Regions from separate parts of the Paenibacillus sp. VTT E-133280 genome, predicted to be linked through region 1. Evidence: riboswitches for the same ligand, from Rfam matches in the RefSeq annotation. Region 1 holds a riboswitch; each other region holds the start of a gene.
The links. A riboswitch is a leader RNA that binds a small molecule or an ion and turns the genes downstream of it on or off. The one in region 1 is predicted to bind cyclic di-GMP.
Positions count from the first base shown of each region.

Region 2: it holds a riboswitch for cyclic di-GMP, as region 1 does, so the genes downstream of both, CA600_RS00665 (NPCBM/NEW2 domain-containing protein) here and CA600_RS10205 (thiamine pyrophosphate-binding protein) in region 1, are expected to answer to the same signal.
Region 3: it holds a riboswitch for cyclic di-GMP, as region 1 does, so the genes downstream of both, CA600_RS07700 (anti-repressor SinI family protein) here and CA600_RS10205 (thiamine pyrophosphate-binding protein) in region 1, are expected to answer to the same signal.
Region 4: it holds a riboswitch for cyclic di-GMP, as region 1 does, so the genes downstream of both, CA600_RS28350 (choice-of-anchor A family protein) here and CA600_RS10205 (thiamine pyrophosphate-binding protein) in region 1, are expected to answer to the same signal.

Region 1 is NZ_NFUX01000017.1:48,717-57,922, reverse strand. Features, by position in the region: gene glpK (glycerol kinase GlpK) at 1-540, shown strand, start outside; one part of gene CA600_RS10215 (IS3 family transposase) at 779-1,668, opposite strand; one part of gene CA600_RS10215 (IS3 family transposase) at 1,668-1,926, opposite strand; gene CA600_RS10210 (carboxymuconolactone decarboxylase family protein) at 2,203-2,571, opposite strand; gene CA600_RS10205 (thiamine pyrophosphate-binding protein) at 2,582-4,222, opposite strand; cyclic di-GMP riboswitch class I at 4,380-4,475, opposite strand; gene CA600_RS10200 (methyl-accepting chemotaxis protein) at 4,666-5,916, opposite strand; gene CA600_RS10195 (helix-turn-helix transcriptional regulator) at 6,039-6,995, opposite strand; gene CA600_RS10190 (SDR family NAD(P)-dependent oxidoreductase) at 7,169-8,002, shown strand; gene serA (phosphoglycerate dehydrogenase) at 8,075-9,206, opposite strand, start outside.
Region 2 is NZ_NFUX01000001.1:151,885-161,090, reverse strand. Features, by position in the region: gene CA600_RS00700 (SDR family oxidoreductase) at 1-497, shown strand, start outside; gene CA600_RS00695 (alpha/beta fold hydrolase) at 618-1,412, shown strand; gene CA600_RS00690 (sensor domain-containing diguanylate cyclase) at 1,453-2,442, shown strand; gene CA600_RS00685 (leucine-rich repeat domain-containing protein) at 2,458-3,309, opposite strand; gene CA600_RS31060 (helix-turn-helix domain-containing protein) at 3,555-3,851, shown strand; gene CA600_RS00675 (EAL domain-containing protein) at 3,904-4,905, shown strand; gene CA600_RS00670 (hypothetical protein) at 5,019-5,573, shown strand; cyclic di-GMP riboswitch class I at 5,742-5,828, shown strand; gene CA600_RS00665 (NPCBM/NEW2 domain-containing protein) at 5,986-9,206, shown strand, end outside.
Region 3 is NZ_NFUX01000012.1:42,832-52,037, reverse strand. Features, by position in the region: gene CA600_RS07735 (MDR family MFS transporter) at 1-753, shown strand, start outside; gene CA600_RS07730 (PadR family transcriptional regulator) at 758-1,321, shown strand; gene CA600_RS07725 (aldo/keto reductase) at 1,439-2,416, shown strand; gene CA600_RS07720 (hypothetical protein) at 2,705-3,973, shown strand; gene sipW (signal peptidase I SipW) at 3,975-4,562, shown strand; gene CA600_RS07710 (TasA family protein) at 4,654-5,253, shown strand; gene CA600_RS07705 (helix-turn-helix domain-containing protein) at 5,413-5,742, shown strand; gene CA600_RS07700 (anti-repressor SinI family protein) at 5,924-6,079, opposite strand; cyclic di-GMP riboswitch class I at 6,107-6,191, opposite strand; gene CA600_RS07695 (2-oxoglutarate dehydrogenase E1 component) at 6,663-9,206, shown strand, end outside.
Region 4 is NZ_NFUX01000101.1:144-4,852, reverse strand. Features, by position in the region: gene CA600_RS28375 (MTH1187 family thiamine-binding protein) at 1-286, shown strand, start outside; tRNA gene CA600_RS28370 (tRNA-Thr) at 382-453, shown strand; gene CA600_RS31595 (YjcZ family sporulation protein) at 659-790, shown strand; partial or broken gene CA600_RS28365 (NAD(P)H-dependent oxidoreductase) at 1,331-1,873, shown strand; gene CA600_RS28360 (winged helix-turn-helix transcriptional regulator) at 1,938-2,312, opposite strand; gene CA600_RS28355 (hypothetical protein) at 2,753-3,145, opposite strand; cyclic di-GMP riboswitch class I at 3,638-3,728, shown strand; partial or broken gene CA600_RS28350 (choice-of-anchor A family protein) at 3,839-4,709, shown strand, end outside.

The DNA of each region.
Region 1 (9,206 bases):
GCGGAGCCAGCAGGCTCAGAAGACAAAGCGCGGGAAGTGGAGGACAGCGAAGGGGTTGTGGTCGTTCCTGCTTTTACTGGACTAGGTGCACCTTATTGGGATATGTACGCACGTGGAGCAGTCTTCGGTCTGACAAGAGGGACGACCTCGGCACATTTGGTACGAGCAACGTTAGAGTCGCTAGCATTTCAGTCTAGAGATGTAATTGGGGCGATGGAAAAAGACGCAGGCATGCCATTGACCGGACTTCGTGTAGATGGGGGAGCTGTTCGTAATGATTTGCTGATGCAGTTCCAGTCTGATATCCTCGGGAGTGAAGTGACTCGAACTACATATGCGGAGACGACTGCGCTGGGGGCAGCACTTCTGGCTGGATTAACCTCAGGAGTCTGGACAAGAGAACAACTAGAAAGCTTTAACAAAGCTGAGAGGGTTTTTTCACCTGAAATGGGTATAGATGAGCGTGAACGACGTTACAACGCCTGGAAAGACGCTGTAGCGCGTACCATGGGTTGGGAAAAACATGAAAGATATCAGTAATCAGGGAGATGCATATGTCCATGGTTAACGGAACAGAATCTGATCTACCGAGTGGACTTTCAAAGCCTGCACTTCGGGCACTCCATGGGATGGGACCAAAAGGGCTTGATGAAATAAGGTGTGCGCTAACTGAAAAGGGGTTATTCTTTGCTAGCGAGTCCTAAAGACCAGATCAACATAAAAAGCGGCAAGCTAAGTGGTCATAGCCCCGTCAAGTAGACAGTAAAAAAGAAGCCTTTTAAGCGGCGATCTGGTTCCGGTACTCTTCCGGAGACAGGTCGCCGAGTTTTTTCTGGAAGCGTTCCTTGTTGTAATAAAGGATGTACTCCTTAACCAAATGTTCAGCATCTTCAAGATTCTTGGGTTTCTCCAAATACAATTTTTCGGTCTTTAGGTGAGAGAAGAATGACTCTATACAAGCATTGTCGTAGCAATTCCCCCGGCGGGAGTGGCTACCGACCAAACCCTTGTCCTCTAAAACCTGGGCATACGTCCGAGTCGTGTACTGAAAGCCCTGGTCAGAGTGCAGCAGAGCCTTTGAGTCTTGAAGAGATTTCACAGTATCTACCACTAGCTTCAAGTCATTACGGACAGAGATTCTCCAAGCCACAACCTCGTTGTTGTACAGATCCATCACTACAGATAAGTAGACAAATTCGTGGCCTGTACGGATATAGGTAATATCCGTGACTAACTTTTGCTGAAGAGCGTGGGCTGTGAATTCCTGGTTGAGTACGTTTGGAAATAAGACAGAAGGCTTACGCCCGGCAAACGGGCGTTTCTTGCGTATCACCGATTGGATGCCTAGCTCTCTCATCAACCTGCGAACTTTCTTATGGTTTACGGGAAACCCCTCTTTGCGAAGCGCTGTACGCATTCGCTTATAGCCATAGGCAGGACGTAGCCGATGAATGGCTAAGATATGTTCCTTAAGGTTCGCATCCTTCTCTTGGCGTGCTTCCCGCAGGTCAGAGGTCTTTTTCCATTTGTAGTATGCAGCCCGGGACAATCCAGCCAGTTTGCACAACCAAACAATGGGGTATCGCTCGCTCATTTCTTGAATGGATTGGCACCGGGTATTTGTATCCAACTTCCCTCCCCATGTAGATTGGGATTGAGCTTTTTTAAGTATTCGACCTGTGCCTTCAAATACGCGATTTCTTCATCTTTACTGTCAAAATGTTTCCTTCCACCTTTTCCGCGTCGGTCCTCGAAGGTCTCCCCACTTTTAAATTTACGTATCCACCTCACCAACTGAGCATCACTCTTGATGTCGAGTTTTTCTAGAATCTGTGAATAGCTCATATGTTCCTCTAAGTGAAGTCGAACCGCCTCGTTCTTCAACTCTTCTGAATACTTCGTAAACGTCTGCCCTTTTTTAGCCATGAAAAATCCCCTCCGGTCGACTGTGTTAAACACATGATACCATGTGCTCTTTTTTCACTGTCAACCATGAGGGGAGAATACCATAAGGTTAATCCTTGGCCTGCCGCTTTTTATGTTGTAACGCTTGATATTCAATAACAAATGTTACGTTTTTCCATCCAGCGCCCACTGTCCAGGACAGAACTTTATCTCCACGTTCGATCTTTCCTATAGTAATCTATCTTCTTAAATCACAATAATAAAGACGAAATGTGTATATTTATGTCGAATTATTATTTATTGGATCTCTTCTATGGTTTCAAGAAGAATATTAAAGGCTGTGATGATTCTAGGTGCCCCTATAGCGGGTACTAAGTGTAGTAGAATCCCTTTGAGCTGTTCTACAGTAACTCCTACACGAAGAGCCATAACATAATGAACTCCTAATTGATCGAACTGGCCCATTGCAATTAGAGCAGAAATAACAGAGACTTCCTTCCAGTCAGCTTCAATGGTATTGCGTTGAAAAATATCTCCATACGCATTACCCATGATGAATTCTGCCAAGTCAGGGAAATGTTCCTTAATCGGAGCTAGTGCTTTAGCGCCATAGTCTCCTGAGAGATTCGTGAAGTGGTTCAGACCACTGTTAACATTATCTTTCATAGTGAGCCTCCTAATTTAGGTTCAAAGTACGGTGTGCAGTCGGAGGGACTTCATCACGGTCTGTTAATAATTCAATAACTGCAACACGGTTAAGAGCAACGGCGTCCTTAATTGCAGTCGAGAATTGTTCCGCAGTCTCACACTTGTAGCCTGTCGCTCCTAGAGACTCGGCAAATTTCACAACGTCCATTGGGACTTCGTATATCGTTCCATCAATACGGCCAGTAGTTTTTTCCATCCCTTTAAGCGCCATATCGAGTTGCTTATTATTTACTACGATAAAGATGACAGGGATATCTTTGCAGACGGCGGTGTTTATTTCTGTACCTAGCATCATAAAACAGCCATCACCTGTAATACAGAAGACAGTTTCTTCAGGAGCTGCAACCTTTGCACCAATAGCCATACCGATAGAATTACCCATGCAAGCAAAATAAGCATCAAATACAAAACTGCCTGGTTTCTTAACCTTGTACCATTTAGCAGCATTGAATCCATGACTGCCGTCATCAACAAATACTGTATTATTGTCAGGAATCAGATCACTCATCGTGCTCATAATAGACGCAAGGGAAAGATTCTTCAGACTGGGAAGCTCTTCTGAATAATCTACATAAGGGATAGCTTCACGTTTAGTAATATGATTAGGATCAATATGATTTAGGTAGCACACTAGGTTATCACGTAGATCACCAGTGACTGGTATCGTTTTGGAGAACAAGATTTTTCCAACAAAGGTCGGATCAATATCAAATTGAATTAATGTTGTCGGGTGATTCTCCCGTTTTAGGTTACAGACGGTCATATCACTTAATCGTGATCCTAGAACTATAAATAGATCACTTTTATTCAACAGGTCATCCCCGTGGGTGCAACCTCCAACACCAATAGGACCATGATAGAGTGGGTGATCCCAAACCATAGCCCCTTTACCACCAGGTGATGTTACTACTGGTATATTAAAAGTTTCAGCGAGCTGAATAAGCTGGCTATGCGCCCCAGATCGATTGACCCCTTTACCCGCAATAATCAAAGGATTCTTTGAGGCATTGATAGCATCAACTACTCTGTCGATATTCGCTAGACTTACTAGAGATTCGCGTTCGGGAATTACAATATTGCACTCTTCCAATCCTTCTGTCTGTACATCAAACGGCACACAAAGATGAACAGGCCCACGTTGGTTAAGAGCAATTGAAATCGCATGATTAAAAATAGTACTAAAGTGATCACCGCGTTCAATAAGTTTACTGAACAAGGTGGCAGGTCTGAACATCTCCGCTAAATCAGCTAAGTAAGAGGAAGAGTCCTGACATTGGGGGATTCCAAGCTCTTTAATAGATTGGTGGCCCGTAATAAACAGCACTGGCAAGTTGTTGGCTTTCGCATGTGCTGCTGCTGTAAGTAGGTTAGTTCCGCCTGGACCAGAAGTACCAAATGCTACGCCTAGATTACCAGTTTTCAGCGCGTATCCAGCTGCTGCGAATCCGGAGCTGGATTCATGTCTCCCTGGAATAAATTCAATACCATAGTCTACCATCTTAAGAACTACGGGACAAATCGATTTACCAATGATCCCAAAAGAATGGGTCACTCCGAGGTTACGTAGTGCTTCCGCCATATAATCTGCGACTGTCTTCAAAAGATACACCTCACAAGTTGATTAATATTTATTATGTTATTGATCTTTCGAAGTGTTCTGATTGATCAATAAACTCAAAAATAGAAAACCTGTGCTCCGAAAAAGGGCACAGGTTGGTGGCGTAAATCGCCGTAAAGACTGAACAATAGTTCAGCCGTCCCGGGTCCTTAGCAACCTGGCAATCATGGCCTCAGAGTAAAAATGAGGCTGTAGATCCATGGTTTTGCGTCATCCTCTTTCGAAGATTTTGCCTATATTAATTTAAAATTTATAAGAAGAATTTTCCTTTACAATATATTCCTTGGGATCATCCTTTGTCAATATATTATCGCAAATTAACTCGAATTTTGACGAAAGTCTTGTCAAACCTATGAAATAATAGAAAATAAACCGTCCCCTAAGACAAACTTAGAGGACGGTTTATGGCTTGGTTTATTCGTTATGCAAGTTGTTTAAAACTTGAAGATATGGATCGTTTTCTGTAGATTAAATACGGCCTGTGTCATTTTCTCAGTTTCTTCTGCGACGGACTGCAGGGCATTAATTTGTTCATTCATTGCAGCCGATACTTCTTCGGTGCCAGCAGCAGTTTCCTGAGTGATTGCAGATATATTTTCTATTGCACCTGAGATTTTCAAGGCACTTTCCAGCATAAGATCACTTTCAGAAGAGAAGGAAGAGATCTGCTCGGTAATATACTGCACACTTTGTACAATTTGAGCAAAGATATGAGCAGATTGAGTGATCATCTCATTCTGTACCTGTACGACTTCTTCGTTGATAGCGATATTGTCAATCGCTTGTTTAATATCAGTTTCAATGCTCCGAACTAAACCAAAGACTTCCTTTGTTGAAGCCGTTGATTCTTCGGCAAGCTTACGGACCTCCTGTGCGACTACTGCAAATCCTCGACCATGTTCTCCGGCACGTGCTGCTTCGATGGAGGCATTCAGCGATAACAGGTTAGTCTGTTCAGCGATCTCAGTGATGGTCTTTGTGATCATCGTTATTCCGCGAGCATTATGAGACAAGGCCTCGATAGTATCCGCTACTTTTTGAGTAGCCTGGATGTTTTTGCGCATGCCTTCAGCTTGAGTATCTACGGATTGGCGCCCTTGTTCAACTAGTTCTAATGTATGTATTGAACGTCTGTTCATTTCTTTCGTTGAGTTCGTATAATTGGAGACTTTATTCTCAATATCTTTAATAGATTCTGTCATTTCAGCGATATCCGTAGATATTTCATTTGCCCCAAGAGCTAGCTCATTTGACGAAGAGGCTACCTGTGCCATGACAATTTTCAAGTTCTGATTCTTATCTTCGATTCCACGGCTTGCATCCATAACCTGGCGCGTGATCTGCGATGCTTCTGTCAAAATCTTCTTGAGCTTGTCAATCATAGTATTAAAGGAACGACTTACGTCCCCCATAGACCCGTTCTCGTCAGCTCTACTAGTAAAATCCCCTTTAGAAATACTATGAGATACATTCGCGATGTCATCAAAAGAAGATGTAAGCGTTCTCTCGATAAAGCGGGCCACGGGTAAAGTTAAAGCAGCAAGAACAACGATTAGAACAATACCCAAAATAATGTTGCCTAAGATCATAAAAGTAACTAAAACAGGAATGGCAAATAGTGCGGCAATGAGATAACATCCGGCAACAATTCTTTGTTTTAACGGAAGTTTATGCATCCAGTTCATTGGTATAATGTCCTCCTTATTAATATTATGTATTGGTGTTATTATATGGGATTTAAAGGTGATTGGTCTATAGTAAGAACTGACATAAATCTTCTTTTAGGAGTAGTTCTTTAGATTTCGTGTCAAAAATCCTCATAAATAGCGGAAATTTTTGTGATAGCAGACTTTACCATCTCTAAAAGTTCTTGTGGTGAAAGTACAATAACTGAGGGACTAAAAGAAAGGATTATCCGGCAGGCAGACTCGATCGTATTAAATTCGGCATCTACGTTCACCCACTCTGCATTGCTGGTTGGCTCTATCAATTGGACAGAGACGAATCTTTCTCGCTGTAATTCTTTTAAGACAGATGTTCTAACCCTTAGCTTTACTTGATACTTTGGCAGTGCTGCTTTAAAGGCCATGGTGGACTCTTCCCAGTACTGTTTTAAATCAAAGTCATCAGGTCTTTTAAACCCCTCATGAGTCTCCACAACGTTAACTAATCTGGACACACGAAAGGTTCTTAGTTCATCCTCGCTTTTGGCTACGACATACCATACACCGCGTTTTGCAACCAACCCAAGAGGATCAATGAAACGGACTGTAGTCTCATTACTCCGGAGATAAGTGATTTTAACTTTACGGTCCTCCCAAAGTGCTCCCTGCAGTACAGAAAGGAACGGATAAGTCTCATCTGAAGGATGCCAACTAGCACCATCAATATGAATACGCTCGCTTAGGTGATGTGCTGGGTTACTAGTTCGGTGTGAGGATGCAGCTTCTAGTTTGAGAACAGCGGAAGAGAAATCGTCTTGTATCCCCAGATCCTTCAATATAGATGCGTCAGTGGACAGAAGCAGTGAACCAATCTCTTGTGGCTTCATTCCCGTTAGGGAGGTTCGGTACCCTTCAGTAAGCATCCAGCCTCCTTCACGGCCACGTTCAGCTAAAATGGGTATCCCTGAAGCACTTAATGCTTCCATATCACGAAACACAGTTCGTTCTGATATCTCGAGTATTTGGGCCAGTTCTCTAGAAGTCATTTTTCCGCGATTTTGTAACAGAAGCAATATAGATAACAAACGGTCGGCTCTCATTAGGCTATTGTGCCTCCTCGAATTAATTATTGGACGATCACCATTAATCTTTTCTAAATCATGATTATATTATATATGTCAGTTGATGTCATATATACGGGCTATACTTATAAAACGTAAGGAATGATCACAGAATATTGAAATCCGAATTTATGTGGAAAGGGTTGAGGGCTATGACATTGAAAGGGAAAGTCGCTTTGGTTACCGGGAGCAGCAGAGGTGCAGGGAGGGGAATCGCTTTAGAATTAGCAAGAAGAGGCGCTTTTGTCTATATTACAGGGAGGACCACAGATATATCCGCCACAGAACATACTAAGGGGAGTATAGATAGTGTACTTAGAGAAATAAAAGAGAGTGGGGGTTCTGGTGCGGTAATACGATGTGACCATACGAAGGATCAGGAAACAGAAGCAGTGATCCGTCAAATCGCTGAAGAGAAGGGGCGACTCGATATCTTAGTTAACAATGTATGGGGAGGCAATGATTTAACTATTGAGCAGAAGCCTTTTTGGGAGTTACCTACAGCTCATTGGGACAATATGTTTAATGCCGGTGTGAGAGCACAAATGATCACAAATTATTACGCAATCCCCTTCATGCGCAAGGCAAAAACTGGTGGTCTAATTATCCATACAACCTTCTGGGATCATTATAAATATTTAGGCAACTTTTATTATGATCTTTCTAAAAATGCACTTTTACGTATGGCTTTCGGATTGTCGAAGGAGTTAAAGGATGACGGTATTGCGGTTATTCCACTTTCACCTGGATGGATGAGAACAGAAGCGGTTCTAGAAGCCATGAATACAGATGAGGAACATTGGCAAGAAGTTGAGGAACTGAAAATGAGTGAATCGACGAGATATATTGGTCGAGCAGTGACTGCACTAGCCGCTGATCCAGAGGTTATCTCTATGTCCGGTGAGCCGCAGGTGGTTGGAAAGCTTGCTGAAAAGTATGGCTTTACTGATATTGATGGAAGGATAATCCCTTCGTTCATAATATAGGAAGAAAAAGATTCGTTAAATTAAAGAAAGGCCACTCCAGTACGTTCTGGAATGGCCTTTCTATATTATAGATTAAAGAAGGATGATTTCTTCAGCAGTATTAATTTCTGGTAATCCAGCGAGTTTCACAAGGACATGCTTAGGAACAGCTTTGTCAACGGTCAGCAGCATGATTGCAGCACCTCCAACAATTTTACGTCCTACTTGCATGGATGCGATATTTACATCATTCTCGCCAAGCAATGTACCCACGAGTCCGATAATCCCTACTTTGTCGTTATGGGATACAAAGATTTGATGACCTTCAGGAGCAATATCAACAGGGAACTTATTCACTTGAACAATTCGTTCTCCATAGCCTTGCAGCAGGGTACCGGCAACAAGATACTCTTGGTCACGATCAGCTTTTAGAGTAACAGTAATCAGATTGGTAAAGCCTTTTGTTTTAGAAGCTTTAGTTATTACTACGTTCACATCTCGTGTTTTCGCTAAATGCATGGAATTTACAATATTAACGTCCTCTGCAAAGTGGCGGGAGAGCACGCCTTTTACAATGTAGCGGGTTAGTGGTTGGGTATCTACATCCGAAAGATCACCGGCGTATTCCACATGGATCTCACGGATAGCAGCAGCAGCAATTTGGGTAACAAAGCTACCCAGTTTTTCCCCAAGCGTGAAGTAAGGTTGAAGCTTATTCATTACACTTGGAGCCACTGGAGGAATGTTTACCGCGTTAATGAACGGTTCATTACGCAGAATATGCAATACTTGTTCTGAAACATCGATCGCCACATTTTCTTGAGCCTCAATCGTAGAAGCGCCAAGGTGAGGCGTCACGATGATTTTTGGATGAGATAAGAAGGGGTGATCCGCTTGTGGCGGCTCTTTTTCGAATACATCAAACGCGGCGCCAGCAACGATACCGCTATCTATAGCTTCTACTAACGCCATTTCATCAATTACACCACCACGGGCACAGTTGATGATGCGCATGCCCTTTTTCATCACCTCGAATTGTGGGCGAGAAATCATATGGCGTGTTTCCGGAGTAAGTGGAGTGTGCACAGTAATGAAGTCTGCTCCGCGAACAACATCGTCTACGGAAGCCAATTTCACTTCCATCTTTTCAGCACGTTCAGCTGTTAGGAAAGGATCAAAAGCAAGAATTTCCATACCGAATGCTTTAGCACGTTTAGCCACTTCA
Region 2 (9,206 bases), on a different contig from region 1:
ATGCGGGTATTATGGATGGATTTGAGCCAGTTGGTGATATTAATGATGAGAGATGGGATCTTATCTTTGACATCAATACCAAAAGTGTAATGCGGTCCACACGTAAAGCGCTACCTATTTTCCTCGAAAAAGGAAAGGGCGTTATTGTGAATACCGCTTCTACAGGTGGCGTAAGTGGTGCTCATGCTGGAGCAACTTATACTGCCTCCAAACATGCAGTAGTAGGCTTGACAAAAAATACAGCTTTTATGTATGCCAACAAAGGCATTCGTTGTAATGCCATCGCACCAGGAGCTACTGCCACTAACATTAGTGCTTCTATGAAAAATATTAATGAGTTCGGCATGAGCCGTACTCAACTTACACAGGCTGTAATTCCTCGGGTGGGTTCACCCGAAGAAATCGCACAAGTTGCGTTGTTCCTGGCTTCCGATGACTCCAGTTTTGTAAACGGAGCAGTCCTCGCTGCCGATGCGGGATGGACTTCTGCATTCTAAAATTAGATAGCATAAAAACTCCGCTAGAGATTACTCTAGCGGAGTTTTTTATGCGCTTGATATTTCCAGGCCAACCCTTCAAAATAGAGAGAATGCTAACTATAAAGGGAGTTATATGAAATGAACGATGTTAGGGTGCGGAATCACGTGAAAGTGATTGGAGAAGGAGAACGAACCATTGTTTTTGCACATGGATTTGGGTGTGACCAGAGCATGTGGCAGTTTATTACGCCCTCTTTTGAGAAGAAATATCGAATCGTTCTATTTGATTATGTAGGCTCAGGTAACTCTGATTTAAGTGCATATACAACAGATAAATATCATACGCTCCACGGCTATGTACAGGATGTATTGGATGTCATCGAAACGTTGGAACTCAAAGATATTATTTTTATAGGTCATTCGATTAGCTCTATGATCGGGATGCTTGCTTCGATTGAGCGGCCGGATTATTTTGATAAAATGATTATGATAGGTCCTTCTTCATGTTATTTAAATGAGGGGAATACTTATTTCGGAGGCTTCGAGAAGAGTGATATTACTGAGCTTCTGGAGATGATGGAGATGAATTTCGCTGGCTGGGCTAGCTTTATGGCACCTCTTGCTATGAACAACCCTGACCCGATGTTAACGAAAGAGCTGGAGCGCAGCTTTATCTCGGCAGATCCTGTTATTGCAAGGGAATTTGCAGAAGTTACGTTCTTTTCAGATCATAGGGAAGATCTACCTAAGGCTACAATCCCTACACTTATTCTACAATGCTCGGATGACAGTATCGTACCTATAGCGGCTGGAGAATATCTACATAAACACTTGAATAATAGTACCTTCCGTTTAATGGAGGCTAAAGGGCATTACCCACACATTAGCCATCCTGAGGAGACCATCACTTTAATTAATGAATATCTTACGTAAGCTAGATGAGATTATGCTGTGTTGAAAGGATATTTAGATCATGGATGACCGATTAAGATATGCGCCTTGTGGCTATGTTTCTATTACCCATGAAGGAATAATCAAGGATGTAAATCAGACGTTTTTGGACCGTATGGGGTATAAACAGGTTGATTTGGTGCATAAGCATTTTGAATCTATCATGTCTACGGCAAACAAGCTTATTTTTCATTCATACTTCTATCCTTTTATTAATCTTAATGGACAGGTGGAAGAGTTATTTATAAATCTGAAAGATAGTGATGGTAAAGCGGTTCCCTATTTATTGAATGGCAGAAGGCTCGAGTGTGAAGGTGTAGAGGTCATTGATTGTATCCTGGTACAGATGGGAAAACGTATTGACTATGAGCTGGAGCTTCGGTCTGCCAAGAAGCAAATAGAAGTGGCTTATTGGGAAAAGGATCAGGCGCTTGCCGAGCTCAAGCGAATTCATTTAGAAATTGAACAGAAACAAGCCGAGCTGCTGGAGATGAATGCCGTTTTAGTAGAGTTATCTAATACAGATAAGCTGACTGGGCTGAAGAATAGAAGGTTTCTTCAAGAGAAGCTGGAAGAGCAAATTGTAGGGTACGGCCAAGTTCAAACAGCATTTTCGCTGTGTATTATAGATATTGATCATTTTAAAAAAGTGAACGACACCTATGGGCATCAGACAGGTGACTATGTGCTGGAGAAAATGGCGAGTATCTTGAAACTGCAATCTCGTAAAGAGGATATTGCGGCTAGATATGGCGGTGAGGAATTCATACTTCTTTTACCTAATACAGACATCTCGGAGTCAAGGACTATAGCTGAGAATTTACGGCAGTCTATCGCGTATTCAACTTGGGAAATGGGCCGGATAACGGTGAGCATTGGTGTAGCTACATTTATTCCAGCCGATTCAGAAAACACCCTGCTGCAAAAAGCTGATCAAGCGCTCTATGCCTCTAAAGAACAGGGGAGAAACCGCGTTACCCACTTCATAGATTTGAATGAAAAGCTTCTTTAACAGGGGGCTTTTTTGTTATTTATAGACGATACATCCTCTTTGCTCTAATTGCTCTAAAATGTCTGTTTCCTTCAAGCTGTGATTCCATCGGAGATCCAGTTTCTCTAATCGTTCTAGTTGTAGAAGGGAATTCGGAATTTCTTGCAGGTTATTATCTCTTAGGTCAAGCTCAACAAGGCTGCTTAATTGACCTATTTGCTCAGGCAGCTGATTCAGTTTATTTTTTCGAAGGTTCAGTTTTCTTAACTTGCTTAGTTTACCGATGGATGAAGGTAGTTCAGTGATTCGATTATCATTTAAATCAAGTATCCGAAGTTCTTCTATAGCACCCAAATGCTCGGGTAACAAGACCAGTTGATTACCATACAGATGGATCTCTCTTAGCCCTTTTATTTGTGTGATTGAATCTGGCAGACTTTCTAGCTGATTGTAATATAGCCGCAATTCAATTAGACTGCTCATTGCGCCTAAAAGAGTAGGCAGTTGCTTGAGATTATTATCTGTTACATTCAGATACTTGAGTTTCTGGAGATTACAAAGCTGCTCCGGCAGCTGCTCGAACTGATTATTACTTAGGTATAGAAAAGAATCCAACCCCCGTAGTTCTCCAATACTCTCCGGCAATACCTTGAGTTGATTATGGCCTAAATCAAGCATTCTTAAGTGAACTAAACGACCGATGTTCTCGGATAACCGTTCGATGTCATTACCCGCATAATTTAGTACCTCTAATTCATCATGAAGGAAGAGTTGATCGGGAATCTCTTTAATATGGTTGTTGTACATGCTCAGTTCTAGTAGAGGATTGCTCTCAAACACGATCTCTGGCGTTTCTGTAAGTCCTTTTCCGTCAAAATTATATCTCATAGAAGGTTCTCCTTTGTTATTGGTATTGGCAATCGTTACGATAGAATATAACAGGATAATGATTTATTATCTGTATGTTGGTATACAAAACTATGGCGTGTTTTAGAAAGGAATAATGAGATGGAAGCTTCTTTTTGGAAAAGGGGATTTCTTTGGCGATCTGGATGTGATCCATCCCTCCAATGCAAGAGTGATATCAGCGGTGGCGATGAACGATACACTACCCGTTAGTTAAGGAACAATTGATGCTGCTGCAAATGGATCGTTTATTTTTATCGAATCGGTTATTACCCGAAATGAAATTTCATGCTGCGAGAGCGCGTGCAATTTTTACTCTAAGAAGACTATACCAAATATTCGGGATAGAGGAGCAAGGCGAGATGAGGATTAATCTCCGGCTGACCCATCAGCAGTTCGCGGATATAATCGGAACGCTCAGGGAGACGGCTACCCTTGTGCTTAAAGATCTGCAAGAGCAAAAGATTATTGAGATTCAACATCAACAGTTAACCGTGTTAGACCTGTCGTACTTACTGGAGTAAACGGATTTTGATTGAGAATAGTAGTTCTGGGAGCTTTTTAAGAGAATCGAAGATGAAAGGGGTTATGAATGTGGCTTGTAATCATTGTGTAGTAAGAGAGCTGAATTTTGAAATTAAGGCTCATGGCGAGCTTAATCTAAGGATGTTACCTGAGGTTATTCATCATTTGAGTAGAAGCAATACGATACATAAGGTAGAAGAAAATGTGATTACGATTAAAGAGGCTGGGGCGCGGGATTTTCTGGATTTCTGTAATGATCATATGGCGTCGAAGCAGATTGAATTCCGTATAGATGACCAAACATGGAGACCTCTATCCGAGATGCCCACTGTACTTGATATGGAGTGGATTGATGAGGTTATCACTAAGGGGTTAGTGATTTGTCACTTCCAGCCAATCGTGAATGCAAAGGAAGAGATTTTTGCATATGAGGTCTTATCCAGATTTAAAAAAGAAGATGGAGCCCTTATCTATCCTAATGAGATCTTTACGGCGGCACGCAATCGTGGCCGTTTATATGCTTTAGACCGGTTATGTAGAATGACTGCTGTAAAATGTGCTGCACCCTTAAATAAAAAAACGTTTATTAATTTTATCCCAACGTCGATCTACGCTCCAGAGTTCTGCCTAAGATCAACAGTTGAATTGGCCAATCAATTAGGCGTAGATCCCTCTCTTTTTGTCTTTGAAGTTGTTGAGACGGAGAAAGTGGATGACCTTGCTCATTTGAAAGCTATTTTGACATATTACAAGGATCGGGGATTTGAATACGCTCTAGATGATGTTGGCGAAGGCTTCAGCACAATCGAGATGTTATTGGCACTTAAACCCCATTACATGAAGCTGGATATGAAATATGTTCAGGGTGTGTCTAGTGATCCGAGCAAGCAGAAAGTAGCAGAACAGTTTTTAGAAAAGGCATTAGAAATCCAATCCGTTCCCTTAGCAGAAGGAGTGGAATTTAGAGAGGACTTTGAATGGCTTAAGCAGAGTGGTTATCAGTTGTTTCAGGGATATTTATTTGGAAAACCTGACCCTATTCCCAAACAGTGATCCTAATGAGTAGATCTCCGTCTAGAGGATGAGATGAATTCAGGTCAGAGTCTGATTACAGGTGAGCCCCGGGGCTGTACAATTTAGGTAATTGAGAAGGGGGTCGGATGAATATGGAATGGCATAAATACATCACACGTTGGGCAGATTCCAGGGGCTGGGAAGGGCGAGAGATTGATTATCAGTGGCCTTCTCCCTCATTTCCAGTGGTAAGTATTCGCAGCAATTTAGGTCGCTACTCTGGTCAGGGTTATGGCAGCAGACCTCGTGTGAAGACAGCTGTTGGATTAATTGCTATTGGAGATATAGCTGTAGGCTTGATTTCCATAGGTGCGATAAGCGTAGGGGTTCTATCCGTGGGTGCAATATCACTAGGAATGTGGTTAGCACTTGGAGCGATAGCACTTAGCTGGCTTGGCTTCGCAGCTGGGGCGATTGCTATTGCAGGAGTGGCTGTAGGAGCGATCGCGATAGCCGAAAAAGCGTTGGGTGCTGTCGCCATAGGGGATACGGCATTTGGAGCGGTAGCCATAGGACGGATTGCTGGGGGAGCCGTAGCTATTGGACAATGGGCATATGGTCTAATCGCGGTTGGCGAGCATGGCTTTGGGTTAATTCCGATCACAGGTGATGTGTGGAATTGGTTTCGGCGACTATTTGGAGGTTGAACGCTCCTCCAGTCCTAAAGTATCACTCTTCGTCTGGGACAGTTGATAAATAATATCGATCAGTTAGAGGAAATTGATTGCAATTACCTATGTCGATCAAATATCAATTTCATACCAAATAATCATGCAATAAGATGCATAGTTATGTTAACCTTTGTAATGTAATCGAAACTTCATAGGCAAACCTATGGAAATGTAGGGACGCAAAGCTATAGGGACTAAGGTTATCACGACTATTGTCAGCCAGCTGCCAAAGAGTGTATAACGCTTTTTGTTTTTAAGGTTTAATAAAAATTAAGTCTTAATTTTTATGCAACTTTAGCTGCAATCAAGCTACTCTTTCGGGGTAGTTTTTTTTGTGCCCATTTTTAGGCATTGAAGAGATTCATATTACATCTGGGGGGTAGAAAAGATGAAAAAAATGATTGCAATCGCTACATCGGCAGCCATGTTAGCTAGCTTTTCGAGTGAGGCAGGTTATGCTTTAGCAAGTGATGTAAGCAAGGTAACTGTAGTGAACACTGTAGTACAAAGCAAGGCTGACCTAATAAGCAATGCGTCAGTTATTCCGTTTGATCTGTACGGCAAGGCTATCCTAGGCGCTTATAATGATGTTTTTAGAATGAATCCTGCGAATATTAAATCCATTACCAATAACGGTGGTAACTACTCAGGTTCACCTATAGCTAAGGCTATTGATGGCGATATGAGTACGCATTGGGAAACGGGCAAACCGAATAGTTCAACGTTTACGAATGAGGTTGTCTTTGTATTCAATGAGTCCACTGAATTAAATAGAATTGTATATGCTGCAAGACAATCCAGCGCAAAGGGTAAGGGGTTTGCCCAGGAATTTGATATTTATGGCTCAACAACGGATGCAGGCGATTATACGCTAGTATCCTCTGGAGAATATAAAGGCGGAGCAGGTGACGTAGTAGAGGTGCAGTTTGACAGGGCAACCTTTAAGAGACTTAAATTTGTCTTCAAAAAAGCTAACCAAGATTGGGCGAGTGCGGCTGAGTTTTCTTTTTACAAAGAAGATGCCGTATCCGCTAAAATGAAAAATTTATTCACAGATGACAGCTTGAGTCAAGTTAGCGCAGCATTTAATACGATGGAGAAATTAACGGCTTTAGAACAAGAAGTGCAGACACATCCACTGTACGCGCAGTTTCAAGCAGATATAGAGAATGCAAAAGTACTTCTGGAGAATCATCAAATAGAGGCAACAGCGGCTAAGGTTTCGAAGCTAAAAGGCTATGGTACAGCATATGAAAATGCCTATAGCGAAGCTTATAGAATGCCCAACTCAAACGTATCAAAAGTAACGGTGAACGGCGGAAGCTACCCAGGTACGAAACCGGAATACATGCTCGATGACCAACCGAATACACACTGGGAAACCAATAAAAACAATGACGACAGCTTCACGAATGAAGTTGTGTTTGAGTTAGCGCAAGCGAAAGTATTAGATAGAGTGGCTTTCCTGGCTAGAGATAACCGCAAAGGCTTCCCAGAGGCTTTTCAAATTTATGCATCAGAAACAAGTAAGGGAGAGACCTTCCAGCTCGTATCTAGCGGAACCGCGACTAGTACGAATGACTTTCTGGAGTTTAAATTTGAACCTACGAAGTTTAAAAGATTGAAATTCAAGTTCACAAAAGCCAATATCAACAGACCCTTTGCAGCCGAATTTAGATTTTATACAGAGGATAAAGTAAGTGAAGCTGTAAATGGTATTTTCACAGATGGCACGATGAGTGCGGTTGTTCCTGCTTATAATAGCGTCGAAGCAATCAACGAATTAGAAGAAGCGGCAAAAGTACATCCGCTCTATCCAATCCTGAAAGATTCTTTGGATTTAGCTAAGAAGCTAGTGAATGGTGAAATTCAAACCGAAGGCACCATCATTGAGGCGGAACAACGTGGAGATATGAAAAAGCATGCGCAAGAAAACCTGAGAATTGGTTTCGGTACGAACAACCAGCCTACAGGTCTCGTTGCAATGCCTGGAGATACGATCAACGTTTATGTGGACGCAGCTTCGAGCGATAAATTGCCTTCTTTAGTCTTTTCTCAACAAGAGGCGGCTTGGAACGTTTGGGCTAGCAGTGTGAAATTGCGTCCAGGTAAAAACACAATAACCGTTCCTGAATTTGCGACGAATAGTTATTATGCACATGAAGTGACTAAGGGCGGTACAGTGTATATCGTCAATCCATATACAGCGGAGGAACAAGGTAAAGCACCTATGATCCGGTTCGAGGGGCTTACCAAGATCCCTATGATGACCAAGATTACAGATCCTGAACAATTCAAAGCCTTCTTAACCACCTATAAACAAAAAATAGATGAAGATAAGGCAGCGCATCCGAATGTTCAAGATCGCAAGCTCATTGATGTGGTGGAAATGGTCAGCGATCATGTTATTTTCACAGGCACTGCGACAGAAGCTTATAACATGTTTATTACGCAAGGAAATGATCCGCTGGGTACCGTAACCGGCTATGATACTTGGATGAAGACGATCTTTGACTTCTATGGCTTGGATGGCAGTAGTGTGATTCATGATGCCAAGCTAATTCGTGAGAATATCCGATTGATGCAGCCTTATGGTGCGATGTATGCAGCGGGGGACCATACAGGGATACAACTTGGAACCGTGGGGACAATGTTAGGTGATTTTAACAAAGTCTATCCAGGCTGGGGATTGAATCATGAAATAGGGCATCGCTTGGCGATGGGCGAACGAGAATATGGTGAAGTAACCAATAATATGGTGTCTATGCTGATGTCAGTCTATGCGGACTCGATGGATACTCGTATTCCTTTTGAAAGTGATATATATAAATATGTAATCGAAGAAAATAAAGTGGTTATGAATCAGCAGGGCTTATTTGCACAGCTTGGTGCCTATTGGCAGTTAGAATTGGCGCATCCGGGTTACTGGACAGAACTGACCAAGCTGTACCGCGAGCGGAAGGTCTCCCTTCCGAACGGCGACAATTCCAAGCAGCAGTATTTGGTGGAGTTCTCCTCTGAAGTGCTGGGGTTAGACTTAAGTAGCTATTTTGCCAGACATGGCTTCACTGTGAATCCTGAAACAAAAGTGAAGTTAGCTAAATATCCAGCACCGAAAAAGCTCTGGTATTTAAACAATTCAGTGGTTCATTATGAAGGAACAGGAATAGCAGATAAGAATGTTGCGATAAAGGTTAATATCACGCCTAACACTACTGCTAAATCGAACACACTAAGCTTCAGTATGGATACGGATCTTAAGAAAGATTTCTTAGGTTATGAGGTGTATAGAGACGATAAGTTAGTAGGGTTTACAGGGACTGACCAGTTCGTGGATACGAATGTAGATAACAGCATCAATTATACGTACAAGATCGTTGGTTATGATAAGAAGCTGAACTCACTGAAGCCGGTACAGGTTAAAGCCTTCAAGCCAGCGTTATCTGTTGAAGATCAAATCACGTTAAAGCTTAATCAAGCTTTTGATCCGATGAACTATGTAAAAGCGACTAACTATCAAGGAAACGATATTACGGCTAATGTCACCCTGAAAGCAAATACCGTTGATGTAACGCAAAAAGGCGACTACGAAGTGGTGTATGAAGTGAA
Region 3 (9,206 bases), on a different contig from region 1:
GCGATGTTCAGTAAACGGTTGTTTGCAACAAGCAGTGTGACAGCCTTGTTCTATGGCTCTGCCTTTATCGTAGCCACCATCTACATTCCTATCTTTGTACAGGGCGTATTTGGCGGCTCCGCTACGAACTCTGGACTGATCCTCATGCCGATGATGATCGGTACGGTCGTGGGCAGTCAGACCGGTGGGCTACTTACAACCAAAACCAGCTTCCGCAACATTATGATCCTATCCGCTGTCTGTTTTGTAGCAGGTGTCTACAGTCTAAGCACTTTATCACCAGATACCTCCCGTCTCATGCTTAATGTATTCATGGCCTTAACTGGATTCGGCGTGGGCTTCTCCTTCTCCGTGCTAAGCATGGCAGCTATCCATAATTTCGATATGCGCCAACGCGGTTCGGCAACTTCAACAAGTACCTTTATGCGCTCGCTTGGGATGACGCTGGGGATTACGATCTTCGGTATTATTCAGCGTAACAACTTCACTAGCAGCATTAGCGAAGCTTTTGGCGGAAGTGAGCAGTCAGCAGCCTTCGGCGATCCACGGGCAGCCCTGACACCTGAAGCAAGAGCCAAGATTCCACCTGAAATTTTGGAGAAAATATCTAGTGCACTGTCCTCTTCAATCGCACATACCTTTATGTGGGCCATGATTCCTGCCGTCCTTGGTTTAGTCTTTGTGCTGCTGATGCCGAAAGACCGCCTCACCATCCCGAGTAAAACTGCTCAGGCGTCCGAGGGTAAAAGGTAATTATATGTCGATGAAATTGGCTATTCTCGGACTATTGCTTGAACGAAATATGCATCCCTATGAAATTACACTAGTCATGAAAGAGCGCTCCATGGACCGGATTACAAAGCTCCAGCTTGGGTCTCTCTACTACGCTGTCGATAAACTTGCACAAGATGGTTATATCGAAGCTTTAGAAGTGATTAGCAGCAGTGATCGCCCAGACAAAACCATTTACGGTATTACTGAGCAAGGTAAAAATTTATTCGAGCAGTTAATTCTACAGCAAATTAAAAAGAACGAGCCCTTCTATCATCCGATGTATATGGCTCTAGCCATGTCCCGTCATGTTGATCAAAACAAGGTGGAGAAGCTGCTCGAAGAACGTATTCGGGAAACCGAACATCAGGTGAATCTGGCTTATCAGGTATATGAAGAACATATTCCTATTGTTCCTCGTTCCGCCCTTCATCTCATGTACGGCACCTATGAACACACCCTTATTGAACTAAAATGGCTGCAACGTCTCTATGATGATGTTGTAGCACGCAAGTTGAATGACATTGGAACACCACTTAATACAGAGTAGAGTCCTTAGGGCCTCTACTCTTTTTTTGCTTTTCCAGAGACAATAAATACCATACTAGAATCTAAGCGTGTACAATATGTACGTGTACGCAATCATATTTCCCTGGGAGGAATCACATTGTTGAGAACGCTGCCTTTAAACAAGCGCGGTATACCAGCCAGCCGTATTGCTCTAGGTTGTATGGGATTTGGTGGGGGCTGGGATCATGAACCGATTACCACCGAGAATGTTAAGCAAGGACATGCAGCCGTCGACGCTGCACAATCTATTGGTATCAATATGTTTGATCACGCAGATATTTATACCCGTGGTAAAGCCGAGAAGGTATTCGGTCAGATCTTTAAAGAACGCCCAGGACTCCGCGAAGAAATCATTATCCAATCAAAGTGCGGTATTAAGCTAATGGAGCCTGGAGACAGTTCTAATGTCTTTGATTTCTCAAGCCAGCATATTCTAAGCAGTGTGGATGGAATATTATCACGACTAGGAACGGAATATATTGATATTCTGCTGCTGCATCGACCTGATCCTTTAATGGATCCGGAGGAAGTGGCCTCCGCATTACATCAATTGAAGACAGCTGGTAAGGTTCGTCATTTCGGCGTCTCCAATATGAGTGCAGCGCAGATCAAAATGCTGCAAGCCTATTGCGATGAACCTTTTATCGTAAACCAGCTACACATGAGCCTAGCCAAGCTCAGCTGGGTCGATGCTGGAATCAGTGTAAACCGTGAACCTTGGAAGGATATTACCTTTCCCGAAGGAACCCTTGAACATTGCCGAATGGAGAACATTCAGCTTCAAGCTTGGGGCCCACTCGCACAAGGCATATTTAGCGGACGTTCATTAGAGGATCAGCCAGAGAATATCGTCCAGACAGCCGCCATGGTTAAACAAATTGCAGATAAAAAAGGAACAACACCCGAAGCCATAGTGCTATCCTGGCTAATGACACATCCGGCAGCTATTCAGCCTGTGATTGGGACTGTGAATCCGCAGCGCATCGCTGCCTGCGCCGATGCGGACAAGCTGGAGCTTACTCGAAAAGAATGGTATGACCTATATGTTAGTTCACGTGGTACTCGTCTTCCCTAACTGAACCCACAATTAAAACTCGCAAGAATTCTTAATAGCCTAATCGCGCTTCACGCGCGATTAGGCTATTTTTAATGCAGTCGCCTCTTATATCGTTCTTTATTGCGAATAAAAATAGATATCAAGCGATAAACCGAGATAAATAGAGATAAATTAACATTATCGTTCTTTATAGAGTACAAATGAGACTTATTGACAGTTTTCTTTTCAAATTATTCCATGTATTATTCATTACAGAAGTTGTTCTTAATAAAGAACAATAATAACGAACCAAAGAAACTCAAGACATTGAGGGGAGGTATTCCTCTGAGACCCAGATCAGCAAAAAGAAGGCCTAAACGAAAGAAGCAAATCGGATTACGTGTTCTGCAATCAGGAATGGCTGTCTCCGTCTTGTTTCTGACTACCTCGCAGCAAGTGGGTAGTACCTATGGTGGTTTTGGAGCTACTGCGCAAACCACTAGCACCATTAGCTTTTGCGAAGTATTTCCAAACTCGATCAAGGGGCTTCTAACAGAACTCAAAGATCATATCGAAAGAGCTACTGCTTTAAAAGGATCTCTGCAAAGCTATACCCCTTCAGGCAGTCTCTCAGACGTTTCGGGAATAGAAGGCATGACGCTGGATGAGCTTGATGTCGCAGCGCAAGAGATTTCCACACAAATCTCCGCACTTCAATCTCAAATCAATGGCGTGAATGAGCAACTGGCCACCAACAGCCAAATTTGGAACGAAATCAATGGTGAGCTGAACGCAGCAGCAGCCGTCCTATTCCAGATTGGAGGATATATGACCTCTCTAGATTCAAACTGTCTAGAAATCAAGGATGAACCATTCTTCAGAGAGCTGCAAAGCAGCCTAAATCAAAGTGGGGTAATCTCTGAATCTCTAAATGCTTCATTAAAGGGAGTTATCCAGTACCTAAACTCCATACACGACATCGGCCTTCCATTTGCTTCGGTAGTGACCAGTGATGTATATGGACAACCCGAGTTACGCAATGAGGCGTTTCAGCAGCCGTTGCCTTTCCTGATTCCTTTTAGTCAGCCGGCCGGCAATATCTCTAGCGAACTGACCTCCACTTATGAGAATCTCAACACTGAAATGAATGACCTTAAAGAATCCGCTACTTCAGGAATCAGCAATCTTCAGAGTCAGCTCCAATTGATCAGTCAAGCCCGTGAACAACAATTGGAAGCCCTTGAGAAAGCCCGATTAGAGGCGCTGGAACAAGCGAAGAAAGAAGAAGAGCGTTTGGCCCTGGAGAAGAAGGAAAAGCAAGAAGCCGAGGACAAAGCGAAAGCAGAAGAGAAAACAAAAACGGAAGTGACTCCACCGACAGGTGAAGCAGCTCCAGAAAACATAAATAAAGAACAACCTGAAGCCCCAGCCACTAACCCAGTCGTTCCGGGAGTTGGTGAAGAGCCAACGATTCCACAAGATGTACCACAGCAAAAGGTTCCTCAGGAGACGCCAAAGGCGGAAGATACAACCTCTTCCCCACCGGCAGCAACACCAGCTCCTGCGGCCCCTCAACAAGACAAAGGTGGAGAATAATATGCGGATTAAAAAAATGATCAACAATACATTATCGAGCATCATGCTTGTCATCTTTATCCTGCTGGTGGTAGCTGTAGTTTTATCAAAGGCCTCCGGCGGTGAACCTGCCTTCTTCGGATACCAGATCAAATCCGTACTCTCAGGTTCGATGGAACCAGGAATTCACACCGGATCGATTGTCGCTTTAAAACCCGGAGGAGATATGAATCGCTTCAAAAAAGGCGATGTTATCACCTTTAGAAATGAAGAAAACCTGCTCATTACTCACCGTGTTGTGGAAGCAACAATGAACAACGCTACTGGTGAAGCCATGTATCGTACGAAAGGCGATAACAATGATGCGCCTGATATGAACCCTACCAGTTCAACGAATGTTGTAGCTGAGTATACCGGGGTTACCGTACCTTACGTAGGTTACGCTATGAATTTCGCAGTTTCCAAAGCTGGAAGTGTCGTGCTCATGATCGTACCAGGCTTGATGCTCCTGCTCTATGCCCTGTACTCATCATGGAAGGCTGTAGCTGCACTCGAAAAGAAAAATGCTGCTATACTGCCCACCTCTCCACCCCCAACTGAAATACAGTAATCCGTTGATTGTCCGCTTCCGCTTACGAACCGGAAGTTACAATATATAAATTTTATAAAAAAACCACAAAAACCGAGGAGGAATTTTAATTATGGGTATCAAAAAAACATTGGGTCTTGGCGTAGCATCTGCAGCACTGGGTTTATCATTGATTGGTGGAGGAACCTTCGCTTACTTTAGTGACACTGCACAAAACACTTCTACATTCGCTGCAGGTACACTCGATTTGAACTCCGACCCTTCTGTTATCGTAAATATCGCAAACCTGAAGCCAGGTGATACTGTATTTAAAACCTTCAAATTAAAAAATGACGGTTCCCTCGATATCGGATCTGTTCTTCTTAAGACAAGCTACTCCGTTAATGATGTGGGCGGTAACAACAACGGTGTTGATTTAGGTAAATCCATTAAAGTTAAATTCTTAACAAATCTTGATAAGAGTAATATATTTCAAGCCGATAAAGTAGTTTATGAAACAACACTAGCCGATTTGAAAGCTTTGTCCCCTGATATCGTAGAAAGAAAGTTTTTACTCAGTGAAGCAGCTGGAATTAAAGCCGGTACTAATGATACATTCGCAGTCCAATTTGAATTTGTTGATGATGGCCAAGATCAAAACTATTTCCAAAAGGATTCATTAACACTAACTTGGGATTTCTTTGCTAAACAAGGCAAAGGAACTGACTACTAATCTAATAAGTCTTCCATTCGAAGAGCAGCAGATTCTTATTCCGGAAAGCGGATAAGTAGATGCTGCTCTTCTCTTTACAATAAACTTTGTCGAATTTATCGATATTTGCTATACTAATAACAAAAAATACGGAGGGGCGTCAGCATAGTGGCACAAAATATGGGCCAACGTATCCAGCATCTCCGCCTAGAAAAGGGATTCTCCCTATCTGAGCTTGCGGACAGAGCGGATGTTGCTAAATCGTATCTTAGCAATGTGGAGAGAAACATCCAATCCAATCCTTCCATCCAGTTTATCGAAAAGATCGCCGATGCGCTTCAGGTATCCATCCATGCTTTGCTCTATGGAGAGCCTAATGATGCTGAGGAATCGCCTTTAGATTCGGAATGGTTCCGATTGGTGCAGGAAGCTATGGCCTCAGGCATAAGCAAACGCGAATTCAAGGAGTTTCTGGACTACCAGAAATGGCGCCTGGATCAGAAGGACTAATCCTTCATCTGATCTAATAAGATCCTCTTCTACTCATACTATCAAACATAAACGCCTTCGCCCTCCTAACATGGATGGCGAAGGCGTTTTATATTCTAACCATGTATCGTGTACAACTTATAGAAAAAGGGCACAGCGATTTATCGCCATGCCCTTTTTCGGTATATAACGCTCTAATGTATTACTGCACGGCTTGCACAGTCTTCTCCTGAAAGAATCGACGAATTTCATCTGCCTTTATGCCAGCCTTCTTAGCTGCTAATAATAAATGTACCCACTCTACGTCTACATCAATAACCTGCTGTTCTCTGTTGCTTCCCTGGTTGGACTTGTCCAAAAAATCTCCTCCTAAGATTTTACGTCCCCAGGCAATCCGGCTGTCATAGTATTTCTACCTTAGACCCGCGACTTTGTGCCCCTGTCTTTCGGCAGGTTTACCTTTTACTGGACCCTTTACACGAAAGGATCTACTTCAAAAAGGATGAAAAACGCTAACTGCAATAACATTATACTATACTAAAGTGGAAAAGTGTGTCGATTTCTGATTAGTTTTTCCATTAAAAAACAAAAAATAGAAGCTCTTTTCTGTGATATCTTGTCCTATTAACACGATACTCGTCCTATTCATAAAATTAATTAAGACAATATAATGATGCTTCCTTCCCTATTAGTTAAAAATAAGGATATTAGAATCATTTTAGTGGGCCTTAGGAATGGGTAATGAGAAGAAACAGCGTTCTTTTCATTAGAACAAGCTAACCCATACCATTTTGCGAACGTATTGGACGAAAGAATGAATTGATTACACGTGTGGAAAGTAGCACAATAAGATGAGAAATGAAACCGCAATCATCACAGCTCCAGTAAGCGTTGACACAAAATGTCACGTATGGAGTTCATCCGTTAAGGAGGATGTATTCATGGCAGCCAAAGAGCCCTATAACGAATCCATTTGGAGTAAGTATTACGGACCCAATTTAGGCTACATTCAAGAAAGATATGAACAGTTTGTGAAAGATCCATCCACCGTAGAGAATAATTATCGCGAGCTTTTTACAAATTCGGGTCCCCCACCCCTAACACCGGACAGCGAACCGGCTCCACAGCCTCGCATTTCGGGAGACACCGAATGGCTTAGAAAGGCAGTAAGAGCTTCCAAGCTAATCGCTAATATTCGTATATATGGCCATATGGCCGCTGATATTGATCCGCTTGAGCGTGATCACAATCCCATGGCTAAATATCTCGAACTCGAAACCTATGAGCTGACTCGTGAGGATCTGATCGCACTACCTGCCACGCTCATTTGGGAGAATGCCCCGAATGATGTGCATACCGGATGGGATGCAGTTCAGCGTATGCGTCAGGCTTACACCAAGACGATCGCCTATGAATTCGGGCATGTGCATGAAGAACAAGAACTGAAATGGTTGAACAGACAGGCAGAATCCACAAGCTCACCAGCGCCTTTAAATAATACAGAACGTAAAGAGCTGCTAAACCGCCTGATCCAAGTCGAGCAATTCGAAACCTTCCTCCACAAAACCTTTGTGGGTCAGAAGCGTTTCAGCTTGGAAGGCAATGACGCTCTCGTACCGATGCTCGATGAAATCGTACGCGCTGCTGCGCATGACGGTGCAGAGCATATTCTGATGGGCATGGCGCATCGTGGTCGCCTCAACGTTCTTGCACATATTTTGGGCAAACCTTATGATATTATATTTTCAGAGTTTCATCATTCTCCAAACAAGGAGCTTTTCCCTTCCGAAGGCTCTACAGGCATTAACTATGGCTGGACGGGTGATGTGAAATACCATCTCGGTGCAGACCGCGCTGTTCGCGAAGGAGAAACCGTACGCACAAGAATAACACTAGCGAATAACCCAAGTCACTTGGAATTCGTCAATCCTGTCGTGGAAGGCTTCACTCGTGCTGCTCAAGAAGATCGGAGCACAGCCGGATTGCCGAAGATTGATACCAGTAAAGCTATAGCGGTGCTAATGCATGGCGACGCTGCTTTTCCAGGTGAAGGAATTGTTGCAGAAACACTTAATATTGGCAAACTTCAAGGTTATCAGAATGGCGGGACGATCCATATCATTGTTAATAACCGGATCGGCTTTACGACAGAAAGTGAAGACTCCCGTTCAACGCATTATGCGAGTGACATCGCAAAAGGATATGAAATTCCAATTATCCATGTCAACGCTGATGATCCCGATGCCTGTATATCAGCTGTTCGTTTAGCTAGCGCATATCGCAATCAATTCAAAAAGGATTTCGTTATTGATCTCATCGGTTATCGTCGTCATGGACATAACGAAATGGATGATCCTGAAACTACGCAACCTATCGTGTACGGCAAGGTGCGTAATCATCCAACCGTTTACAAGGTGTATGCGGAGCGGCTACAGCGTGAGAAAATCCTTACAGCTGAAGATGTACAAAAGATGCACATTGAAACAGAAGGCGTATTGCAACGTGCATACGATAGTATGAAGGAAGGCAATCACAAGAAAAAAGAACCAAAAGCCTTCGTTCCTCTTCAAACAGAGCGCTCAGCGGCAGGGACAACAGCCGTACCGATCTCCAGTCTGCAAGAGATTAATCGTGAGCTACTGACCGTACCTGATGGATTCCAAGTCTATCCGAAACTGGAACGTATTCTGCAGCGTCGCAAGGATGCATTGAATGAGGGTGAAAAGGTCGACTGGGCACTCGCCGAGTCTCTCGCCTTCGCTACCATCCTGAAGGATGGAACGCCAATTCGACTTAGCGGTCAGGATGCACAGCGCGGCACCTTTGCACACCGCCATCTAGTACTGCACGACAGCAAAACTGGAGAATTATTCTCTCCGCTTCATCAGCTAAGTAATTCCCGTGCTTCCTTTGGCGTATATAACAGTCCGCTATCTGAAGCTTCTGTGCTAGGTTTTGAGTATGGATATAATGTGTTCGCACCAGAAACTTTCGTCATCTGGGAAGCACAATATGGCGACTTCGCCAATGCAGGTCAGGTTATATTTGATCAGTTCATTGCCGCCGGACGTGCGAAATGGACGCAGCGCAGCAACCTCGTCGTCATGTTACCGCATGGTTACGAGGGACAGGGACCCGAGCATTCCAGTGGTAGATTAGAACGCTTCCTGCAGTTATCCGCGGAAGAGAACTGGACCGTTGCCAACTTGACCACCGCTTCTCAATATTTCCATGTCTTGCGGCGCCAAGCTGCTTTATGTGGACAGGAAGACGCTAAACCACTGGTGATTATGACGCCGAAGAGTCTCATTCGTAATTCGCGCAGCACATCTGCCGGTACTGAGCTCGCCTCCGGACAATTCCAGCCTGTGTTAGCAGAGCCCCTGCTAGGCCAGAAACCAGGTGAGGTCAAACGTCTAGTAGTCTGCAGCGGTAAAGTAGCTATCGACATCCAAACAGAGCTAGAGGCTGCTTCAGACAAAGAT
Region 4 (4,709 bases), on a different contig from region 1:
TATTCCGATTGGAACAGGTAGTACGAGCCTTAGCAGCTATGTTGCGGATATGCAGCGAGTGCTGAAGACGGTAGAAGGGATTACTTATGAGCTTACATCCATGGGTACAATTATCGAAGGGCCTCTTCAGCGTATTTTTGCTGCAGTCGAGGCGCTGCACGAGTCTCCTTTTGCCGCAGGTGCAGAGCGTGTCTCTACCTCACTTAAAATAGACGACCGCCGAGATAAACCCTCTACTAGCCGTGGAAAGCTGGAATCTGTGGAGCGTAAACTACAGATGGAATAGCAGTTCGGGAGAGCAGGGAAATAGAGAGAAATAGGCTTGCGTTTCTGGGTGGAAGTTGTATAATATTTTTTGTTTGACAGAAAAATCAGCTTTAAGCTGGTGTAGCTCAGGGGTAGAGCAACGCACTCGTAATGCGTAGGCCGGGGGTTCAATTCCCTTCACCAGCATATCTAAGAATTGCGCATGGCACGGCTTCCGGGATTTCGGGACCGTGCCATTTGTCTTTAAATCATCTATTTTCTAACATCCTTCTAATCTTTGCCTACGGTAGGGGCTTTAAATGGATAGATATCTAATTACCTATTTACCCAAGCACTATAGTGTGGATTTCATAAGCTAAGATGAACTTAAATACAAAGGAGGAAATTTAAAATGAGCGAAAATATTGCTGGCTTTGGTGGTGTCGGATATGGTGGCGGTATCGGAGGAGCCTTTACATCTACCGGTGCAATCTTGGTACTGTTTATCCTCCTTGTAATTATTTCTAAGACTATCTTGCTATAAAATGAGAAGGATGTTTTGTTTGGAGCTTGAGGATGTGCTTCCACAGAGTTATATCAGCCTTAATCTGGTGTAGCCCAGGGGTTCAATTTCCTTCACCAGCATCTCTAAGAATGGAATAACGGCGCGGTTTTCGGGGATCCCCGAACCGCGCCGTTTGTCTTGAAATCACCTATCTTCTAACATCCTTCTAACCTTTACTCAAGTAAAGTGAGGGATCATTCGTAATCCCGACCTCTTTGCACGTTTCAAGAATGGAGTCGCCGATCCCTCGAAGGGCTGCTTCTTGTAAGCTGGGGAGAACATGTGAATAAGTATCCAGTGTAACATTGATGATGGAATGAACCAGTCTCTCTTGTGTGATATTTGGGTGTACACCGAAGATGAGAATCGCCCCGAAGACTGTACGTCAATATACGTGCAGACAGGTTGCAATGCTTACCTTAAGGTAAGTACGTGAACTAAAAGTGCATACTTACGCGATGGCGTGATGGGAGGTATAACTCAAGTCCTAAATCTGATTCAAACATGGAGGATACACCATTGAAAACACTTGTTGTCGTTACGCACCCAAACATCGAAACATCCGTTGTTAATAAACGCTGGATCGAAGAACTCCATAAATATCCAGACAAATATACGGTACATGAGCTGTACAAAGCCTATCCCGATGAAAAAATCAACGTGGAAAAGGAACAACAACTAATTGAAGCGCATGATAAGCTCGTCTTACAATTCCCTGTCTACTGGTTTAGTAGTCCGCCTCAGCTTAAAAAGTGGCTGGACGAAGTATTTACTTACGGATGGGCATAGGGCTCGAAGAGTGATAAATTAAGAAATCGTAAAATCGCATTAGCTGTAACTGCCGGAGGAAGTGAAAAAGACTTCAGTGAAGATGGTAAACTCGGCTACGGGCTTGACCGTATTTTATCTCCCTTTGACACGACTTTTGTTTACTGCAGCGCTGATTATCGTTCCTTCTATGCCATTTATGGTACGGAATCTGAGACGGTAGGAAGTACGGATTATTTAAAAAAATTGGACATCAGTTCGCAAGGCTATGTTGAATTTATCGATAATATGTAATTAGAATTGAAACAAAAAGCAGCATTTTCATTAATGGAAATGCTGCTTTTGTCATAAGTCGTCGCTAAATCGTAAACGGTACTGCTATCTCTTGCGCGGCTGGAACGGAATTTTTCTCTCCCCAAGTGCACATCATATCCAGCACCGGAATAAGCGATTGGCCCTTCTCAGTCAAGGAATACTCAACTTTAGGGGGAATCTGGGGGAATTCCTCGCGCCTGACGAGACAGTCCGCTTCCAGTTCTTTCAACATAACACTTAACGTCTTAAAAGGTATTGTACCGATACCTCGTTGCAGTTCATTGAATCGCACGATCTTGTTTTCAGAGAGATAGTAGAGAATAGTCATTTTATATTTACCACTAATGATAGACAAGGTGTAGCCGAAGCTAGTGTCCTTCTGGTGAATGCCAGGTGGTATACAGATTTCATCACTCATGGGCTATTACCCTCCTTCAGAAAATATAACGAAAAGGCAAACGCCTATTGCTTCTCCGTACTCAGGTCTCGACTTTATTATGTTTTACAACCAGCTATCAAGTCATCCTGCGAGCAACGAACCCACTATATCATTTTAAAACAATTAGTTCAAAGCACTCGTGGCTAACTATCCATCGGTCGGTTTTTCTGTCGGCGAAGTGGGCATCTTTGGTTGGAAATCAAAAGTGTCAAGCGGATAGTCTAAGCGACGAATTGATGTTTTTAATGTAATTTTCATGTGAGCATCATCTTATTTTCAGGTTCAAGGTTTATATTGAAGACACCAAACACCCCCCAGTGTTTTGTGGTATAAATCTCTCAGGTCTTGCCAACTCCCATGGTAAGGCCTATTTTTTTGTTCGCTAATGGAAATGGGGGGGGGACAGCCTCTACGCGGCTTTACTTAATCTGATACTGCTCTTCATAGCTCTTGAAAGATGAAATATCCAGACCGAGATATCTGCGCATATGAATTGCAGCTTGGGCAGCGACAATGTCGTTTAATAGCAGCATTCGTTCATGGTATCCACGACATATAAATTTGGCTTCGATCCCTGCATTAAGTCTGTTCTGCTCATAAACCTTGATTCCCCGTTTTCTCATCTCTGAACGAACATCTCTTAAATCTGTTGTAGCAACTGCTGCGGCTGTTTCAAGAACCTCCAGATAGGGGGCGGGTGTTCGTAAATGTGCAGATAGAATGGCGGAGTCCCGTTCGAAAGCTGATAAAATCATCGGAAGCAATAAATAAGATTTCACCAGCATATTGTCCCTGCTTTCAGCTCTATGCATGAATCTCATCACCCCTAATGGGAACGTATATTCGTATTCTACCCCGATATTCCAAAAATAATCAATGGTATTTCTAAACAGCTAGTCCAATGTGATTAAATTCACAACTAAATTAGAAAGAATAAAATATATTAAAATTGTAATAATAAAAATTAATGCTTCAGACTTATATAAAGGGAGAATTTGGATGAAAGAGGAAGGAAGTCTCGCCCGTGGAATGGTATTTGGTTTGATTCTAAGTATTCCATTATGGATATCGATATTAGGTTGGATAAAGTTACTTTAAAATTGAAGGAAAACCTTTGTGTGAAGCGCCTTTTGGCGCTTTTTTTGTGCTTGCTTACGCGTGTAAATATCAAAAGGAATTGATTGACAATTGTGGGGATGGAGCGCTAAACTATTGTTAGTTCCAAAGTATTAAAAGTCATAGACCATTATTTAATAGGATGCTTAAGCTACTAGTTCTAATTTGCAAAGGCTATACATATATAATCATGATAATAGCAAACCGCCTGAAAGGGTGGGACGCAAAGTTCAGGAGTCTAAAGTGTCTAAAAGACACTATGACCGTCCGACTGCCATGAGAAGGGAATTCTACTTCTTTTTTGGCGGTCTTTTTTTGTTATTAGGTTCTTTAGAGTTCTGGTAATTATTCTGTTTAATTATAAATCATAGTTTTAGGAGGTGCGCATTTTGAAAAGAAGAATGAAACCGTTGCTCTCATTAGTAATAGCGGGGATTTTGATGGTGGGTAGTGGGCTTTCTGGAGGTGGTTATTTGGTCAGTGCGGCAGGGCCTGTGCTTCCGTATATTCCTACACCTGTGTTAGGCATTGCAGGAAATTTTAATACTTTTATCCTTGGTGACTTCAATCAATCTAATGATCAGGTTCACGGGCGCCTGGCGGCCAAAGGTAATATTACTTTGCAGAATTACGGCGTATCCAAGGATAATCCAGGTGGAGATGTCCTTATTGCTGGCAATGACATCACTTTTACTAATGGGACTGTTCATGGAGCATCCGTTCATGGTGGTATTTTTATCAGAAACGGTGTAGATCTTAAAGAACCAGCGAGAAAAGGGACACCTATTGATTTTGATTATGAAGAGCAATATCTTATTGGACGTTCTAATGAATTCTCTTCACTTGCTACAGTCGGAACTTTCAAAAAGGAATATGGGAAAATAACAATTGATGCTCCGGAATCATTTAACGTTCTTAATCTAAGTGCTGCTGATTTCGTTGGTGCTAATGGCTTACAGTTTAATATTGCAAATAACGCCACAGTTATCGTTAACGTTAGCGGAAGTTCAGTTGAAATTCCAAGCTTTCAAATTTGGGGAGGCAGCCCTAACAAGGTATTATTTAATTTTTATGAAGCTAGCACTGTAAACATTGGAAGTTTAACAATAGAAGGAACTATTCTAGCTCCGCTTGCAAAAGTAACTTATAATTCCGGAGAACTGCATGGGACATTGATTGCGAAAGGATTTGCTGGTGGTGTGCAGATGCATTGGTATCCATATGAAGGGGTAGAGTCGCCTCCTACGCCGACGCCAACAG